One region of the Pseudoalteromonas sp. MM1 genome, then DNA from elsewhere that is predicted to be linked to it. Evidence: predicted binding sites of a transcription regulator. Region 1 holds the regulator's gene; each other region holds the start of a gene.
The links. The regulator sigma-54, encoded in region 1, starts transcription at its own class of promoters, with help from an activator protein. The targets are predictions, from matches to a motif close to GTTGGCACGNNNNTNGNNT.
Positions count from the first base shown of each region.

Region 1 (3,165 bases):
AGAAGCAAAAATTAAAGAAAAAACAGGTAACGAAGGTCAACCATGAGCACCTTAAAAGCAGAACTATTAGCAAAAAGCTATAAAGGCCGCCAAGTTGTAAAAAATGTAGGCCTTGAGGTAGAAGCCGGTAGCATTGTTGGCTTATTGGGGCCTAATGGCGCAGGTAAAACCACTACCTTTTACATGATTGTAGGGTTAGTACCAAGCGACAAAGGTAAAATATCTATTGATGATAACGATATTACGTTATTGCCTATGCATAGCCGTGCTCGCTTAGGCATAGGCTATTTACCACAAGAGTCATCAATATTTAGAAAGCTAACAGTTTATCAAAACCTAATGGCTATTTTAGAAACGCGTAAAGAGCTAAATAAAGCCGCGCGAGAAGAAACGCTCAATAACTTACTTGATGAATTTAGTATTCAGCACATTCGTGATAGCCAAGGTATGGCGCTTTCTGGCGGCGAACGCCGCCGTGTAGAGATTGCCAGAGCACTGGCTGCAAACCCAAAATTTATTTTATTGGATGAGCCTTTTGCTGGTGTTGATCCGATTTCAGTGTTAGATATAAAGAAAATAATTGAACATCTTAAAAACCGTGGCATTGGCGTATTAATTACCGATCACAATGTAAGAGAAACCCTTGATGTTTGTGAAAAAGCCTACATTGTTTCTCATGGGGAGCTAATTGCATCTGGCACTCCAGAACACGTATTAAATGACAAAACTGTACGCGATGTTTATTTAGGCGAGCAATTTAGGCTGTAACATTTAAGCCACACCTACAAGCATCTGCTAATATTAATTATAACAACATAAAAGGATTGTTAGAGATACATGAGGCAATCATTACAGCTGCGCATGGGCCAGCAACTTACAATGACTCCACAATTGCAACAAGCGATTCGCTTGCTGCAGCTCAGTACATTGGATCTCCAGCAAGAAATACAAGAAGCACTTGATAGCAACCCGCTATTGGAAGTAGAAGAACAGGATTACACGGAAGAGTCGGCTGGAAAAAATGAGCAAAAAGCTGATGCGGATGATATAACCGTAAGCGCATCTTCTGACGATACAACCAGCGAGTACGAGCAAGACAGTGGCGAAGCTTTAAATAAAGACACCGTTAGCGATGATATGGCAATGGATGTAACTTGGGATGAGTACATGAGCGCAGCCCCAGCTGCATCCTCAGGCCCAATGCCAGAAGATGAGTCTATTTATCAGGGCGCCTCTACTGAAACACTACATGAGTATTTAATGTGGCAGCTTCAGCTTACTCCTTTTAGCCCAACTGACGAAGCAATTGCTATAGCCATTGTAGAAGCTGTCGATGACTCGGGTATTTTAACGCTAAGTTGCGAAGAAATTTTAGAAAGCTTCAACCAAGAAAACGATGACGAAGTTGAAGTTGAACTTGATGAAATAGAAGCCGTTTTAAAGCGTATTCAGTTATTTGACCCTGTCGGTATAGCCGCGCGCAGTTTGCAAGAGTGCTTGTGTATTCAGCTAAACCAGTTTGATAAAGACACCCCTTTTATAGAACAAACTAAAATGATCTTAACCGATCACATTGATCTATTAGCGGCACGCGACTATCGTACATTAATGAAAAAGACTAAGCTTAAAGAAGACGAGCTTAAAGAGGTTATGACCCTCATACATACCCTCAACCCAAAACCTGCAGACACAATAGTAAGGGAAGAGTCTGAGTATGTAATACCGGATGTGTCGGTAAAAAAAATAAAAGGCCGCTGGGTGGTAGAACTAAACCCAGATAGCATGCCAAAAATACGCGTGAATAGTCAGTACGCGGCTATGTCACGTACCGTAAAATCAAGCGGTGATAGCCAATTTATTCGCTCTCACTTACAAGAAGCTAAATGGTTTATTAAAAGCCTTGAAAGCAGAAACGACACGCTGCTAAAAGTAACTAATTGTATTGTAAAACAGCAACAAGCATTTTTTGAACATGGCCCTGAAGCCATGAAGCCGATGGTTTTAAACGATGTTGCTGAAATGGTAGAAATGCATGAATCGACAATTTCGCGTGTAACTACGCAAAAATATATGCATACGCCACGTGGTATTTTTGAGCTTAAGTATTTTTTCTCAAGCCACGTAAGCACTGAAAATGGCGGCGAGTGTTCGTCAACCGCAATACGTGCCCTAATTAAAAAGCTAATTGCCGCGGAAAACTCTGCTAAACCATTGAGTGATAGTAAAATTGCGGATATATTAGCAGAGCAAGGAATTAAAGTAGCTAGACGCACAATAGCAAAATACCGTGAATCGCTAGCTATTCCACCGTCAAATCAGAGAAAGAGTTTGATATAAGACGTAAAAAACAAAGAGGAAATGCTTATGCAACTAAACCTAACTGGTCGTCACGTAGAAGTAACTGATTCACTTAGAGACTATGTAAATAATAAATTTGCAAAGCTAGAAAGGCACTCAGATCATATTAGTAATGTGCATGTCATTCTCGATGTAGAAAAACTCAACCAAAAAGCAGAAGCGACTATTCATGTAAGTGGCGCAGATTTATTTGCCTCAACAGAGCACCAAGATATGTATGCCGCTATAGACTCGTTGATTGACAAGCTCGATCGTCAAGTCATAAAACATAAAGAGAAGCTTGCTAGACACTAATATTATGAAATTAAGTACATTAGTATGCCAGGACTGCAGCAAAGCTGCGGTCCTTTTTAGTAGTAAAAAAAGAATTTTAGAGTTTATCAGTGAGCTGGCTCATGAAAAGCTTCCTTATTTACCACAACAAGATATTCTTAATGCACTGGCAAGCAGAGAAAAACTAGGCAGTACGGGCATAGGCCGAGGTATCGCCATTCCGCACGGTAGAATGGCTGGGGTTGAAGAGCCGCTGGCTTTAGTACTTGTTAGCGACACACCTGTTAACTTTGATGCTATTGATAACTGCCCTGTTGATATTTTTGTTGCACTCATCGTACCAGATGGTGATAACCAACAGCATCTAAAGACTCTGGCAACCATAGCTGATAAACTGAACAATAAAGAATTTTGTAAACAGCTGCGTAGTGCTAAAACCGATGCAGAGCTGTATCAAGTTATTGTTGATCAATCATAGTAAATACTAAGGGCTATAAATGGAGTTAATTATCATAAGCGGCCGCTCTGGTTCGG
Region 1 covers NZ_AP027922.1:3,130,803-3,133,967, forward strand. The annotation lists gene lptA (lipopolysaccharide transport periplasmic protein LptA) at 1-46, shown strand, start outside; gene lptB (LPS export ABC transporter ATP-binding protein) at 43-768, shown strand; gene QUE46_RS14110 (RNA polymerase factor sigma-54) at 838-2,337, shown strand; gene hpf (ribosome hibernation promoting factor) at 2,365-2,652, shown strand; gene ptsN (PTS IIA-like nitrogen regulatory protein PtsN) at 2,657-3,109, shown strand; gene rapZ (RNase adapter RapZ) at 3,129-3,165, shown strand, end outside.

Region 2 (3,165 bases), 1.1 Mb from region 1:
ATGAATTATTAGCTATCTTTATTTTCTTTTTTGCGGTGATAGACCCTATAGGCACAGTGCCTGTATTTATTGCTGTGACACGTGGGGAAGATGAAAAGTTTAAACGAAAAGTAATTTTTAAAGCGGTGGGTGTATCCGCTGTGGTTTTACTATTTTTTGTTATAGCCGGTGAGCAGCTACTAAATGCTATTGAAATACCGCTGTCGGCGTTCCAAATAGCTGGCGGGATTGTATTACTTATTTTTGCGCTTTCAATGATTTTTGGTGAAAGTAAACCAGAGTCTGAAATTAAAAGTGTACGCGACAGCACAGAAACGGCTATTTTTCCGCTAGCAATTCCCTCTATAGCAAGCCCTGGTGCCATGCTAGGGGCGGTGTTAATGACCCGCAACGAGGAGTATACCTGGGTAGAACAAGTTATGACCTCATCTATGATGTTAATAGTGCTTGCTGTTGTGTTGGTATTGCTATTGCTCGCTACACAAGTACACAAACTAATAGGTGATAGCGGAGCGAGTATCATAAGCCGGATAATGGGACTTATTTTAAGCTCTGTTGCCGTAACTAATATTCTAAACGGTATAGCTCATTATTTTGGTTTGCAAATACACGGCTAACATTGATGCTAATTAGGCTTTTGTGTAAAATACAGCGCCTTTTTATGGGCGCATTTTCCTTATAATCCCCGAGGCTTTTACTTTGCAAGAACGCACATTAGATAATCGAACGTTAAACAGACGCTTTTCAGTTGCCCCCATGCTTGATTGGACTGATCGCCATTGCCGCACTTTTCATCGTAAAATGAGTAAGCATGCTGTTTTATACACTGAGATGATCACCACGGGGGCGATTTTATTTGGTCGCGGCGATTACCTACACTTTAATCAGCACGAGGGGCCGGTTGCTTTACAGCTTGGAGGCTCTGATCCCGAGGCGCTTGCAAAATGCGCTAAGCTTGCCGGTGAGCGCGGTTACGATGAGATTAACTTAAATGTTGGCTGCCCATCAGATAGAGTGCAAAACGGGCGTTTTGGTGCATGCCTTATGGCAGAGCCTGAGCTAGTTGCGCAGTGCGTTGCGGCAATGAAGAGTGAAGTAAGTATTCCGGTTACCGTAAAAACGCGCATTGGTATTGATGAGCAAGACTCGTATGAGTTTTTATGTGCGCTAATTGAAGCTAGCCACAAAGTTGGCTGTGATGATTTTATTATTCATGCCCGTAAAGCGTGGCTAAATGGCCTAAGCCCTAAAGAAAACCGTGAAGTACCACCTCTTGATTACCCACGTGTTTATCAACTAAAAAAAGACTACCCACAGCTCGATTTAAGCATTAACGGCGGCGTTAAAACAATTGAAGAGAGCCTTGCGCATTTAGCGCATATAGACGGCGTTATGATTGGTCGCGAAGCGTATAGCAATCCATTTATGCTTAATGAAGTGGATGAAAAAATTTACGGTGAGGTGGCTAATACCCAGACTCGTCACGATGTGGTGCGCGCTATGTATGATTACATAGAAGAAGAGATGCGTTTAGGTGCTAATTTTTGGCATATAGCACGCCATATGTTGGGTATTTTTCAAGGCCAGCCTGGGGCGCGTGGGTTTAGACGACACCTTTCAGAAAATGGCCACGGGAAACAGGCTGATTTGTCGGTTATGGATAAAGCCTTGAGCTTTGTACCCGAATAAATTTAAGCCGTATAAATTTTTAAATTAAGCCACTTTTAGTGGCTTTTTTTGATCCTAAAATTTAGTCAAAAGAACAAAATATTAGTTAATTATACTTTTTTATGTTCAGCTTCTGGTCACTTAAAATGATGCCTACTTAAATTTAACCTACTGTTTTTAAAGCTTAATATTTTATTTTCTGTTACTTGGCATAACTCTTGGAATCTTCTTGTTGTTATTAATTAAAACAACAGGACAAAACAATGAGTGTATTTAATCGCGTAAATGACGTTATCAAATCTAATATTGCGGCCATGCTGGATAAAGCCGAAGACCCAGAAAAACTCCTCAGTCTTATGCTAAGCGAAATGCAAGAGGCACTTAACGAGTGCAGAAGTACGGCTGCTACATTGCTGTGCGAAGAAAAAACGCTTAAGCGCCAAATTGCACAAAAACAAAAAGACTTAACTTTGTGGCAAACAAAAGCAGAGCTTGCAGTAGCTAAAAACCGTGATGATTTAGCCAAGTCTGCGTTAGTAGAAAAACAGCGAGTAGATGAGCAAATTGCACAAAAAAATACGCAATTAGGTGCTCTTAAAGCGTCGATAGAGAAAATGACGGCAGATTGTGAGCGTTTACAGCAAAAAATGGCGCAAGCTAAAGCCAAGCAAGCTCAATTAATGAAACGTCACGATATTGTTGTTGCACGTGAAAAAGTGAATATGCAATTACACAGCGACAAAGTTGCTAATGCCCTGTCTCGCTTTGAAATGATAGAACAAAAAGTGGAAGGCATAGAAGCACAGGTTGATGCTTATGAGCTAACTAATACAGCGCAATCAACTGCTGAGCAAATTGAGTCTTTAGTCAAAAACGAAAAAATTGATGCAGAGCTCGCTCGTTTAAAAGCGAGTGCTAAGCACAATGATATTAATACAACAGCGCCAAGCGCTTAAGGAGTTGGAAATGAATAACTTTAAAACAAAGCGTGGTTGGTACAAAGATTCACTTAATAAAAAAATATCGGGTGTATGTAGCGGCCTTGCGCACCGCCTTGATTTTCCAGTGTGGTCAACGCGCTTAGTGACTATTTTATTATTTATCAGTTTTCCGTTTGCGGTGGCGCTTGCTTATTTAATTGCACATTGCTGCCTTGAAGAGCGTGGGTATTAGGAGAAGGGTATGAAAGCCTTAGCAATATGTGTTCTCATCTATGTGTTACTTTTTACTGATGCGGTGTCGCTAATACATTTTGATTCATGGCAGTTTCCGTTGTGGATTGCAGATATGAGCTGGGTAGGGTTAGAGCTGGCTGGCGTATTAGTTGCTATTATTGCCGTTGTAGCCGTAGTGGCTTTAGTGACAATGGGGTTAATAGGCGCAGGAATTGTTGCGCTGGTAGGGACCATTTTGGCACTGTTATTTGGCTCAGTTATGATTGCATGGCCATTGTTATTTGTGGCTGTACTGTGCTGGTTGGTGCTCGATAACAAAAAA
Region 2 covers NZ_AP027922.1:589,313-592,477, forward strand. The annotation lists gene QUE46_RS02575 (MarC family protein) at 1-617, shown strand, start outside; gene dusA (tRNA dihydrouridine(20/20a) synthase DusA) at 700-1,689, shown strand; gene QUE46_RS02585 (PspA/IM30 family protein) at 1,932-2,624, shown strand; gene QUE46_RS02590 (PspC domain-containing protein) at 2,635-2,841, shown strand; gene QUE46_RS02595 (hypothetical protein) at 2,851-3,165, shown strand, end outside.
Region 2: the regulator sigma-54 is predicted to act here: its motif matches at 1,874-1,892, upstream of QUE46_RS02585 (PspA/IM30 family protein).

Region 3 (3,165 bases), 1.3 Mb from region 1:
AAAGTGCCTATTAATAGTCAAACGCATTTTGCAGCAGATCTTAGCATTTTTCTATTAGCTATATTCATCTTGTGCGACAAAAACAGAAAATTTTCATGTTTACTTTTGCCTACTTGTTAAACTCATCATTTCAGCAATAAATTATTTAGTGTAAAATGCTGCGCTTTATTATGACCAATAACGAGTAGCGCACATGCAAACCAATATGCCCGATATAGCTGATACGGCTCCCGCCTTACAAACAGGTAAGTTAGACTGGGTTGGTATGGGCGAAATAGAACTGCCATTTATTTTTGAATCGAAAGATTTAGCTCCCGTTACCGTTAATGCAAAAGCGCGTGCCTTTGTTAATTTGCATAAAGAAGACGCTAAAGGCATTCATATGTCGCGTCTATTTTTGGCGCTTGATTTACTCTCAACAGAGCAACAAGTTAACCCACACACTTTAGCTCAAGCACTCGATACTTTTATTACCAGCCATAAAGGGTTAAGTGACAAAGCCCAAATAGAATTTAAATTTGAGTTACCACTGCGTCGTAAGTCGTTATTAAGTGGTAAAGCAGGTTGGAAAAGCTACCCAATTACCCTAACCAGCACAATTGAAAATAGCGTAATTAGCTACGAGCTAAGTGTTGATGTAACTTATTCATCTACTTGCCCGTGCTCTGCAGCACTTGCTCGCCAACTCATTCAAAATGCGTTTAGCGAAAAATTTAACCAAGAAACACTTAATCAAAAAGACGTTTTAGCATGGCTAGGCACAACGCAGGGTATTGTGGCAACGCCTCACTCACAGCGTTCAATTGCCAACGTTAAAGTAAAGCTAGATAACACGATTAGTGAATTTGATGTAGTCAATTTAATTGATACATTAGAAGCTGAGCTAAAAACACCTGTACAAGCGGCAGTAAAACGTGAAGATGAGCAAGAATTTGCCCGCCTTAACGGTCAAAATTTGATGTTTTGTGAAGATGCAGCACGTAAAATTAAAGCAGTTCTTGAAAACGATAACTTTAGTGATTACTGGCTACAAATCAATCATTACGAGTCATTGCATGCTCACGATGCTGTTGCTATTGCCGTCAAAGGTATTGAGGGTGGCTACAAAGCCTAACAGCCGCATTACATTAATACTAAACATATACGGTAATTAACGCATAACACAAACCTTTTAGGCACGTAAATTGCTTTACATGAGCAGTGTCAATTTGTTGTTATGGAGTTACCGTATGGAATTCGCTTTATTATCAATTTTAGTATTAGTGGTTGGGGCCTCTGTGGTTGCGTCAAAATTTAGTGATAATGGCGGCAATCCCTATCCTTTTACCCGCAAACAAACCGTATTTACACAGGTTGAGGGTGCATTTTTAAATCTTTTAGAGCGTGCGGTAGGCGATCAATATAAAATTGTGAGCCGCGTCAAACTCATCGATGTAATCGACTGTAAGCAAGGGCTCTCTGCTAAATCAAAACGTGCTGCTTTAGCTAAAGCTAAAAATAAGCAACTCGATTTTGTGCTGGTTGATAAAGAAAAAATGACGATAGTGGCTGCAGTCGATTTAGTTAACAACGCAAATAAAGATGGTCACAAAGCGCAGCGCGACTGGTTTGTAAACGGTGCTTTAGAGTCAGCTGGCATTCCACATATTCGTATGAAAGTAAAATCAGGCTACCGCCCTTCTGAGGTACGCGATGCAATTATGTTTAAAATAGGCAAGCCTGCCGTGCAGTCTCCTCGCCCTACTCGTAATCGCGTAAGCAAACCTGCGGTATTGTCACCTTCTCAAGCTAAAGCACAAACCACTGCGTTAGCCGAAATTTAAAATAGAATTAAATACTCTCCTAAAAGTATTTAAAGCGAGCCGTAAAACAGCTCGCTTTTTTGTTTTTTATTGCTAACTTCACGTATAATCTACGTATTCAAACTCAGGAATCAAACACTATGAATGTTGGTATTATTGGCGCAATGGAGCCAGAAGTTAAAATTTTACGTGAAGCAATGCAAAACCCACAAGTGCTAACTAAAGCAGGGTTTACTTTTTACACCGGCGAATTAGCAGGTAATACTGTAACGCTTGTACAATCGGGTATTGGTAAAGTGGCATCAACTATTGCAACTACGTTATTAATTGATAACTTTAATCCTGATTGCGTTATTAACACAGGCTCTGCCGGTGGTTTTGATCCCTCATTGAGTGTTGGCGATGTGGTTATTTCTTCAGAAGTACGTCATCACGATGTAGATGTAACTGCTTTTGGTTACGAAATTGGCCAAGTTCCACAAATGCCTGCAGGCTTTGCCGCACACCCAAAACTTGTTGAAGCTGCCGAGCAAACTATTGCCCAAATCAGCGAAGTAAAAACCTTAGTCGGTTTAATTTGTACGGGTGATTCATTTATGTGTGACCCAGTACGTATAGATAAAGCACGCAGTGACTTCCCTACAATGCTTGCGGTAGAGATGGAAGGCGCATCTATTGCACAAACGTGTTATGCACTAAATACCCCATTTGTGGTTATTCGTTCTATGTCTGATATTGCCGGTAAAGAGTCACCGCAATCATTTGAAGAATACCTAGAAACGGCATCAATCAACTCATCTAAAATGGTTGTTGCATTATTGGAAAAACTAACAAAAGTTACGCTGTAAATGCTAAGCAATATTGTTCAAAACCATTTGGACTTTATTGCCTTTTTTGTAGCGCTCATTGCTGAGCGCTTTTTTCCGTTAAAAAACTGGTATCACCCAAATACAGTATTAACCGCTGTTTTTAGTGCGATAGGAAAACGGGTTTATAAACCAAGTGAACCTAAAAGCTACCTTTATTTAGCCGCCACTCTTGCCAGTTCGCTAGTTTTAAGCGTTATTCTTATTATTATTGTGTTACTGCTTGAATTTGCCTTTTATCCTGAGCTGCTCGCAGGTCTTATTTTATATTTGTGCCTTGAAAGCACAGCAATTGAAAAAAAAGCACTACGTGTTGCAAAGTTAGTAAAACAAAACCAAAAATCTACCGCGCGAGAGCTCGTAAAGCCATTGCTTGCCAGAGAAGTAAACAAGCTCTCAGCGCCAGGTATAATTAAAGCCTTAATTGAAAGCTTAATTTTACGAACTGCTCGCAATTACTTTACCGTTATATTTATATTTTTATTACTTGGGCCAAT
Region 3 covers NZ_AP027922.1:739,603-742,767, reverse strand. The annotation lists gene folE2 (GTP cyclohydrolase FolE2) at 194-1,114, shown strand; gene QUE46_RS03315 (DUF2726 domain-containing protein) at 1,230-1,823, shown strand; gene mtnN (5'-methylthioadenosine/S-adenosylhomocysteine nucleosidase) at 1,943-2,650, shown strand; gene QUE46_RS03305 (regulatory signaling modulator protein AmpE) at 2,651-3,165, shown strand, end outside.
Region 3: the regulator sigma-54 is predicted to act here: its motif matches at 1,172-1,190, upstream of QUE46_RS03315 (DUF2726 domain-containing protein).

Region 4 (3,165 bases), 470 kb from region 1:
CGCTCTGTAAATTTAGCCGACGTACCACTTTGCTCATTCACACGGCGCATTAACTCTTTAAGTAATAAAGGTATGTCGTCAGCACGCTCATTAAGAGACGGGTTTTCAATAGGAAACACATTTAAACGGTAATATAAATCTTCCCTAAAGCTGCCCTTTTCAATCATTTCCTCAAGGTTACGGTGGGTAGCTGCAATCACTCGTACATCTGCTTGAATCGCTTTAGTGCCGCCTACACGCTCGTAGCTGCGCTCTTGTAATACGCGAAGTAGCTTAACTTGCATTTGCAGTGGCATATCACCAATTTCATCTAAAAACAGCGTACCGCCTTGCGCTAATTCAAACCGCCCTTTACGTGCAGAAATAGCGCCGGTAAACGCCCCTTTTTCATGGCCGAATAACTCGCTTTCAAGAAGCTCTCCTGGAATGGCACCACAGTTTACTGGTACAAATGGCCCAGTATTGCGTTTAGACAATAAATGTACATTACGCGCAACTACCTCTTTACCCGTACCCGATTCACCTAAAATAAGCACGTTTGCATCGGTTTTAGCCACTTGCTCAATTAAAAAGCGTACGTTTTTAACCGCGTCTGTTTCCCCTACTAAACCATCAAATGTTTTGTGTGATTTATGCTGCTTGTGACTACCAGGCAACATACGTTGGTACTGTTGGCAGTCGTGTAAAAGCTGTGTAGTTACTTCGTGATTAAACGGCTCACAAATTAGTCCTACCACATTTGCAATACTTAATAATGGCTTGAGTGTTTCACCAATCAGTAAAAAAGGCAGGGTTGGGTAGCGCTTGATTAAGCTTTCATGATCTAAGCTTTGCAATGCACCTAATATAACAATGCATTCTTGCTGTTGATACTTACTGCATACTTCTTCAAAGCCATTTTCATCAAGCAACTGCACAGCTTCCCCAATAAAGGTAAGCGATGCATTCAATCCTATTGCACGGTTATTATTATTATCTAAAATCAAGATCATAGTTAGCGAGCCATAATTTCACTAATTTATTATATTAGCTAAATTGTAAGCGAGATCTGAATGGATGCAAGTAATAGCGGCGGTTTTTTGACATAAACGCCAAAAAACAGACAGTACGTTAAAAACAATAATACTTAATGATTAAAACTTAAGTATTGTTTTGTTATTTAATACTTAAAGCTAATGCCATGCATTGTTTTTTACTTAGTGCATAAAATTACTTTAGTCAAAAATATAAACTATAATTAACTTAAGTTGAAAGCAACGATGCCGATAACTAAATAAACGCAATATGCTTGGCATTAATATTGCTTTTGTTTCGTATAGACGATTTCACATATTTATTTAGGACTTTTCCATGGCTCATGTTTCATTAAAAAAATATTCTCAAGTGCGTGCCAGCAACATTGCAGAAATGGCACCCTATGAGCAAATTAACCTTATTTTTAGTAACATAATTGGCCGCTTAGCTGCTACTAAAGGGTTTATTGAGCGCAAAGAAATAGAAAAAAAAGGCGAAAACATCTCTGCCTGTATTTTACTCTTGGGTGCATTACAAGACGCGCTTAATTTAGAAGTGGAACAAGACCCGAGTATATCAAATAATTTATTAGCGCTTTATGACTACTGCCAAAGGCGCTTGGTGCAAGCAAATGTTGACAATGACATTGAGATTATTTCTGAAGTAGCTGGCATTATTAAAGAAATAAAAGAAGGTTGGGATAGCATTCCTGTCGATCAGCGTACTCCTGCGGTATAAGCTTATGGCTTTAAAAGAAACAAGCAAAGCTGAGCATATTAATCAATTGCTCAGCAAAATTGAAGTATTAGTGCAAAGCAATGAAGCTGATGAAGCCACTCCTATTATGGATACTTTAAATAGTGAGCTTAAGCGCTGGTGCGAAAGCGATAACCCGCCTACCGCCGAGCAACTTATGGTTGTGCAAGCCAATATCAACAACATTAGCAAACAAGCAAATGCTGTAAAAAATGAATCATCTAAAGCCATAATTAAGCAAAAAAAAACAGGTAAAGCAATCTCGGCTTATAAATCGGTTTAGCTACCTCTAGCAGCTTTTAAACTTACTAAGCACCTTAAAGGTAATATTTAGACATAAAAAAACCGTTTTTAAACGGTTTTTTTATGTTCATAATTAATATGGAAAATTAAGAATTATTACTCACCACACCAGGCATATTTTCAAGCTGCGCTTGCACGTAACTACTTGTAGAGTTTAAGCTCGCTACCAATAAATCCATGGCGTTGTATTGAGCATATAATCGAGAAGATAACGATTCCATTTTACTTGTCAGGCTTTCACGCTGCTCATCAATATCTTCTAATTGGTTTGTTTTACTGTCGATACGGTTTTGGATAATGCCGTCAGAGTCGGTATAAAAACTCATTAACTCATCAAACGATTGGGCAAAGCCACCCTCGTCATCGTCACTGCCTACAAAAAACTGCTGTACTAAGTCGACATCTTCATCAATTTTTTCATTCAAAGTCTCGGTATTAAGCGTCAATACTCCATAACGATCGGCTTCAACACCTAACTGTGAAAGTGATAATGAGTTGCCATTGCCTAAATCTACTGAGTCGGTAATCTGCTCTCGCAATTTAGACATTACACCGCGTAGTAACGAATCACCGGCCATTACACCCGCCCCATCTTCACTCGAAGCGCCTAAGTTGTTACTCAGCTCAAGTAATTCGTTATAACTAGAAATAAAATTGTTTAATCCTGTTTTTATGTTGTTGTTATTTTCTGTAATCGAAATTTTACTTAAATCGTCATCAGCATCCTGTGCTTTTTTTGCCGTAATTGTTATGCCATCTATTACATCGGTAAAGGTATTTGAAGAGCTGCTTACTGTGAGCGAGCCATCGATAGTAATTGATGCATCGGTTGCAGCAATAATTTCAGAGGCGTTTTGAACACCAGCAGAATCAAAGGCTAAACGAGACAATCCATTAGTGTCGGTGTTATTACCATCAGTATCGGTTACCTCTACTTTAATCTCGTTCTCAAGGCCGCTATTTTTGGCAGAAAGTACTAAATGTTGGCCGGTATCATCGGTAATTATTGTTGCGTTTATGCTGTCGTTATCACTGCTGTCGTTAATTGCATCTCTTATTTCACTTAAAGTAGCGGTATCTGATACTTCAATA
Region 4 covers NZ_AP027922.1:2,658,242-2,661,406, forward strand. The annotation lists gene QUE46_RS12125 (sigma-54-dependent Fis family transcriptional regulator) at 1-992, opposite strand, end outside; gene fliS (flagellar export chaperone FliS) at 1,351-1,752, shown strand; gene QUE46_RS12135 (hypothetical protein) at 1,757-2,053, shown strand; gene fliD (flagellar filament capping protein FliD) at 2,160-3,165, opposite strand, start outside.
Region 4: the regulator sigma-54 is predicted to act here: its motif matches at 1,288-1,306, upstream of fliS (flagellar export chaperone FliS).